2 linked regions of the Pedosphaera parvula Ellin514 genome follow. The protein of the gene in region 1 interacts with the protein of each later gene in a pairwise test. Links are inferred from orthologs where the notes say so. Each region holds a gene or a part of one and is shown on either strand. Other genes may lie near its edges. The genes, in order: priA and CFLAV_RS09735.

Region 1 (3,291 bases):
CCAACTGGCATTTGCTCTCTATTTCCTTCGACCCTGAATCGGACACACCAGCAACTTTGCAGGCCTATGCCAACCGTTATTATCACGATTCAAATTATTGGAATTTTGTGAGCGGCGATATTGTGGAAACCACGGCGATTGCCGACCAGGTAGGCGAAAAGTTCGGCAATGAAGGTGGCAGCATCACTCACAATCTCCGCACCGTCGTCATCGACACCCAGGGCAAGGTGCAAAAGATTTTTACAGGCAATCAGTGGACGAGTGATGAGCTGGTGGAAGAGATTGTCAAAGCTGCGAAGGTCAATTAGTAATGGTTTGAGGCTTTTGAATTATGGAACGAAACGACGCATCCAGAAAAGGATTGAAGAGCGATGAGGAACGTTTTACTTACATTTTCAACATTCACCCTCCTTGTGATCTGGCACTCCAGTCAAAATCGTTTCAAGTCAGCTCTGATATTTGGTTTAAGATCAACGAAGCGCAATTAATATTCTTCAATACAATGCCGGGCGCAAAGGAGAGACGGATGCGTGACATGTGCGATGTCCCCTTTGAACTTTGATTTAAGCGAGGTTCACCGGATCGATATCAATAGACAGTGAAACGTCCTCCGGCAGCGACAGCGATTGATTCATCACAGCGAGGCGTTTGCTCACTTCTGACATCTGACGCGCGCGCAGCATTATCTGATAACGGTAAAGCGACTCTGCTCGCGCCAGCGGAGCGGGAGCAGGGCCGGCGATAATGAGCTCCTTGATTCCAGCCAATGCCTTTTCAAGCTCACGTCGCAAATGGTCCGCAGATAGTTTCACCTTCTCTTCGTTACGACCTTTCAAGGTGAGCATTGCCACACGACTTACCGGCGGATATTTCAACTGCTCGCGAAACTCAAGTTCCTGCTCGTAAAATCCGGCAAAGTCGTGACGCCGGGCATATTGGATCGCCGGATGAAAGGGCGTAAAGGATTGCACGAACACCTCCCCTTCAATGTCTCCGCGCCCGGCGCGGCCAGCCACCTGCGTCAACAGTTGGAACGTGCGTTCCCCGGCGCGAAAATCGGCAAGATGCAGCGCCATATCGGCATAAACAATCCCTACCAGAGTCACATTGGGAAAATGCAGTCCCTTGGCAATCATTTGCGTGCCGACCAGGATATCGATCTTACCCAGCCGAAAGTCTCCCAAAATTCGACGGTAATCATCCTTCTTCTTGAGCGTGTCGGAATCCATCCGCTTGATGCGTGCGTGTGGGAAAAGCTTCAGCAATGTGTCTTCCACCTTTTCGGTGCCCAAGCCGGCATAACGAATGTCTGGATTGCCACACTTTGGCCCCGGGCAGAAGGAAGGAACTGGCTCGGTGTGACCACAGACATGACAACAAAGAATTTGCGCGCGTCGATGATAGGTCAACGAAACACTGCAATTGGGGCATTGCGCTACAAATCCGCACAGAGGGCATTGGAGTGAAGTGGAATATCCCCGACGATTCAAAAACAAAATGGTCTGCTCCTTGCGTTCCAAGCGCTGCTGAATTGCTTCCTTTAACTGCGGGGAGTAAATGGGAATGCTCTTGCCCTTGCGCATTGCCTGCCTCATATCGACCACGCGTACCAAAGGCATCTTTTTGGCGTCCACCCGTTCCAGCATTTCCAACAAAATGTACTTCCCCCGGCTGCAATTATAAAAACTTTCCATGGAGGGCGTCGCCGAACCCAGCACCACTGTGGCGCCTTCCATTCGACCCCGAACAATCGCCACGTCACGCGCATGGTAGCGCGGCGACTCCTCCTGTTTGTAGGTATGCTCATGCTCCTCATCAACGATGATCAAGCCCAACGGATCCACCGGCGCAAAAATCGCCGAGCGTGCGCCGATGACAATCCGTGCGCGCCCCTGGCGAATCTTATGCCATTCGTCATGCCTCTCGCCGGCTGAGAGATGACTGTGCAAAACGGCCACCAACGTTTGCAGCGGGCCGGAACTGAAGCGCGCTTTAAATCGCTCCACCGTTTGCGGCGTGAGGGAAATCTCCGGCACCAACACAATCGCGCCCTTCCCTTGCTCCAACGCATGGGCCAGGGCTTGCAAATACACTTCGGTCTTGCCGCTGCCGGTTACGCCATGCAGCAGAAAAACAGAGCTGGCATTCTTCGGTTCCGTCTGCGGGACGTCATCAGACTGCAACCGAAAATTATTTGAACTGGAAACCGGCGTCATGTCACCGGCGCTGGCAGTTGATGGCTTGGCTTGCTGGCCATCCATGGCGGCAATGATCCGCTCTAGCGCGCGGGCCTGCTGAGGATTCAGCGGCAGCGGTTGTGAAGGCAAAATATGCTCATGTGCGTAGGGGTCGCGTTCCGAGATTTCCGTGGTGATCGTAACCAGGCCCTTGTCCTCCAGACTCCGCACCGTCGCTGCCGTGGTTTCAGCAAGATCAATGAGTTCCTGTAACGGCAATTCCTTTCGCTCTTCCAGTATCCGGTAAACTTCTTGCTGCCGTTTGGGCAGCTTGGGTAATGGCTCAGTTTGAGGCAAAGCCCTTACAAATAAACGCTCGCGCCATCCGGCCTGTTCCTTGCGGACGGCGTCAGGCAGGACGCTCTTAAGGGCGATCTCGGGCGGACAGCAATAGTATTCACCAATCCAGCGGGCCAGTTTGAGGATTTTGGGAGTGACCAGTGTTTGGGCTCCTATAACTTTGAGGATGGGGCGTAAATTCGCATGAGCCGATTCCTCCGCCATCGCCGTCACACAGCCCAAAACTTTGCGCGCACCGAACGGAACCTGGACACGACTTCCCACATCCACCTGGCTTGCCAATTCCGAGGGGATGAGGTAGTCGAATTCCTTGCGGAGGGCAATTTCCAAGGTCACGCGAGCGATCATCGGCACCAAGATAGTTTAAAAACAGGGATTCGCAAAGGCTGGAAGCGTTCGTTTTTCGCTTCCCGTTCACGCCCCGCCTTCGGTACAAGAGGGAGGTGAAACGGCCTGCAGCCATCGTAATTTCGTTGCTAATGCTTTTGGGCGGGCTCATTGGCTTTTGGCGCTGGTTTAATTGGCGTGAACATAGCCAGGATGGGCCGATTTTTAGCGCCGCTGCGCACTATGGCGTTGACCCGGCGCTTGTTAAAGCGGTGGTATGGCGGGAAAGCTGTTTCAATCCGGGACTGACCGGCCGGGCCGGAGAAATCGGTTTGATGCAGATCATTCCGAAAGCCGCGGGCAAGGATTGGACCGATGCTGAACATTTGGGCAACCTCAACCCGGAGCATCTTTTTGATCCCGTCAC
Region 2 (3,074 bases), on another replicon or contig:
GAGGGTGCTGAGGCTGGTAAGGCTGCTCCTGCTGCGAAAGCCGGGGAGAAAGCTCCTGCTGCTGAGAAGAAGGCTCCTGAGAAGAAGAAGTAATTTTGACAGGCAGTCGGACGTTGTCCGGCTGCCTTTCCCATTCCCGGAATGGAGAATTTGCGTCTCATCGTCGGTTTGGGAAATCCGGGTTCCAAGTATGCCCTGACGCGCCATAATGTGGGCTTCCGGCTGGTGGAATGCCTGGCCGAGCGCTGGAAGGCATCCTGGGTCGCTGAGAAAAAGTTTGACGCAATGCTGGCCAGGACGGAACGGAATGGTGAGCGGATACTGTTGTGCAAGCCGCAAACTTTCATGAATGCCAGTGGCGAAACTGTCGGTGCGATGGCATCCTTTTATCGATTGCCCTTGCCACAGCTGGTGGTTGCGGTGGATGATGCTGATTTGCCGTTTGGGCAGATTCGAATGCGAGCCAACGGCAGTAGTGGTGGCCATCATGGACTGGAGTCCATTGAGAAGCATTTGGGAACTCGTGAATTTGCCCGCTTGAGACTTGGCATCGGGCGGGCGGCAGATGATAGAAGAGAGATTACGGATTATGTTTTGGCACCGTTTAGCGGAGCCGAAGCAAAAACGGTTGATAAAGTATTAAACACTGCATCAGACCAGATTGAGTGCTGGTTGGATGGCGGAATACAAAAGGCAATGAGTCAATTTAACGGAGCCATAAGAGGTTCCGAGTAACAAAGGAAAACTGAGTGAAAAGATACGAAGGTCTGTTCATATTGAACACAGCGGGCAAAGAAGAGAGTCTGAAAGAAACCATCGACCAGCTCTCGGATGAGATCAATGCTGCTGGCGGCAGGGTGGAAACCGTGCAGAAGATGGATAAGCGCAATTTTGCGCGTGTCGCGGATAAGCGCAACAGTTCCGGCTTTTACGTGAATGTCATTTTCGAGTGCAAACCTTCAGCGATTACCCAACTGCAAACTCGCTTTGCCTTGAATGCTGACGTGTACCGCGTCATGTTTAGCAGTGCGCCGACACCGAAAGTTGTGGAAGCCAAGTAATTCGATTCATGGCCAATTTCAACAAAGTCATACTTGCTGGAAACCTTACGCGGGACCCAGAGTTACGTTATACACCCAAAGGTGTAGCCATCGCCAAAATTACATTGGCGATCAACCGTACCTGGCGAAACGAGGCTGGTGAGAGCAAGGAAGAGGTTACTTTTGTTGATGTAGATGCATTTGGTCGCCAAGCAGAAACCATAGGCCAGTACTTAAAGAAGGGCAGTCCTTTCATGGTGGAAGGTCGCCTTAAGCTGGATCAGTGGGACGACAAGCAAACGGGACAGAAACGGAGTCGCTTGGGAGTCACGCTCGAAGGTTTTCAATTTCTGGGTAGCGCTGGCGGTGGTCGTGGCGAAGGCGGCGTCCCTGATGCTCCTGCTCCCCGCAGCCGTCCGGCACCCGCCCCCAAAGCTGAAAGTGCCGACGCTGATGTGCCACCTCCTGAAGACGACGACGTTCCATTCTAACTTGCAGCGGCTTATTCACTTTACCTTTATTTAACTTTAACTCCAATTTTCGTATGCCAAAAACTGAAGTCATTCTCACCCACAATATCGTCGGCTTGGGCGCCGAGTCCGATCAGGTTAAGGTCGCAGCGGGCTATGCTCGCAATTATTTGATCCCCCAAGGTCTAGCCATCCCCATGACCGGTGCAAATAAGCGCCGTCTGGAATCTTTGAAGCAACGGCGTGCTGAACGCGAAGCCGAAGAGCTCAACCACATGACCGAGCTTTCCCGCAGCTTGGCCAAGTTAATTGCCGTCGTCAGCGTCAAGACTGGCGAAGATGGCAAGATGTTCGGTGCTGTCACCGCAGGCACGATTGCTGATCAACTTAAGACCCAATTCGACGTAGCCCTCGACAAGAAGAAAATTCATCTCGAACAGCCGATTCGTTCCCTCGGCGAACACGGTGTCGAATTGCGCTTGCATCATGGCGTTACAACTACGCTTAAGGTGCGAGTTGAAAGCAGCAACCCTTTGCCAACGGCGGTTGAGGCTCCGGTTGCCGACGCAAGGAAGGACGATAGGACTGAGAAGCGTGGAAAGCGTTCTGAAGCTCCCGCCGCTGAATCAGCGCCTAAGAAGTCTCGCGCTGCGAAGAGTGACAAGGCTTAATCAGAGTTTTACGGTTTAATCAAGGCAGGCCATTACGGCCTGCCTTTTTTATTTAGTTTCACGAGGCAACCTGTCGCAATAGTGTTGGTCACCAGTTCTTTAGTGAGCGGTTGCGCCCCAGCTGTTTTTCAGAGGAAGGGCCTAATCTGAGCACTTCTTCTTCGCCTTTTTGTGAGTCGAGTAATTGCTTCGCCTGCTGGGGAGTCATTTGTCCCGCAGCCATCATTGCTGCTTCGCGCTGCTCCTCTTCTGATTTCTCCTTGGACTGTGCAGCCTGATTTTGAGCCGCCTGATCCTTTTTCTCGGATTGCTCTTTTTGATTCTTCGCCTGCGACTGTGATTTCTCCTGATCTTGCTTATTGGACTCCTGCCCCTGATCCTTCTTTTCCTGACCGTTTTTGCCTTGTTGAGATTTGTTCTGCGTTTGTTGATCGGACTTGGACTGAGAATCCTTTTCCTGATTCTGTTGATCTTGCTTGTCCTGGGATTCCTGATTCTTCTGATTCTGATCCTTGGAATTTTGCTTCGACTGGTCTTTTGATTGATTCTGCTGTTGCTGTTGCTGCTTTTTCTTGAGTTCTTCCAACTGGGTCTGGACAAACTGGTGGTTAAACTGTGCATCCTGATCTTGCTGGTTAAGCTTCAAAGCACTTTCGTAGTGCTTGAGGGCATTCTCCCAGGCCTCCTGCTTTTTCTTCTCATCCTTATCACTTTGTCCCAAGCGAAAATACGTATTGCCTAGATTGTAATATGCTTGTTGCTGCAGCTGTATGTCTTGAGAGTTCAGGGTATCGTTAAATTGTTTGGTAGCTTCATCATACTGTTGGGTTTGGTAGGCAGCGGTGCCGGCATTGAAATGCAATCGCGGATCATTGCTTTTTCTCTGCAAAGAG

Evidence for each region.
Region 2: the proteins of priA (region 1) and CFLAV_RS09735 interact in binary tests that used the Escherichia coli proteins (3 or more experiments, as listed by UniProt). The link is inferred for Pedosphaera parvula Ellin514 from one-to-one orthologs.

Annotation. Positions count from the first base shown.
Region 1 is NZ_ABOX02000030.1:11,263-14,553, reverse strand. The notes cover bases 225-3,195. They hold priA (replication restart helicase PriA), read right to left. Parts: upstream 2,886-3,195; coding sequence 564-2,885; downstream 225-563. Other genes in these bases: CFLAV_RS20220 (lytic transglycosylase domain-containing protein), read left to right, coding at 2,981-3,195; CFLAV_RS20235 (SCO family protein), read left to right, coding at 225-308. Also shown: more of CFLAV_RS20235, read left to right, coding at 1-224; more of CFLAV_RS20220, read left to right, coding at 3,196-3,291.
Region 2 is NZ_ABOX02000010.1:12,957-16,030, reverse strand. Bases 47-2,800 are described here. They hold CFLAV_RS09735 (single-stranded DNA-binding protein), read left to right. Parts: upstream 47-1,069; coding sequence 1,070-1,531; downstream 1,532-2,800. Other genes in these bases: CFLAV_RS33680 (VWA domain-containing protein), read right to left, coding at 2,270-2,800; rplI (50S ribosomal protein L9), read left to right, coding at 1,585-2,181; CFLAV_RS09740 (30S ribosomal protein S6), read left to right, coding at 750-1,061; pth (aminoacyl-tRNA hydrolase), read left to right, coding at 142-735; CFLAV_RS09750 (50S ribosomal protein L25/general stress protein Ctc), read left to right, coding at 47-93. In the rest of the region: more of CFLAV_RS09750, read left to right, coding at 1-46; more of CFLAV_RS33680, read right to left, coding at 2,801-3,074. UniProt on the Escherichia coli protein: Plays an important role in DNA replication, recombination and repair. Binds to ssDNA and to an array of partner proteins to recruit them to their sites of action during DNA metabolism. Acts as a sliding platform that migrates on DNA via reptation.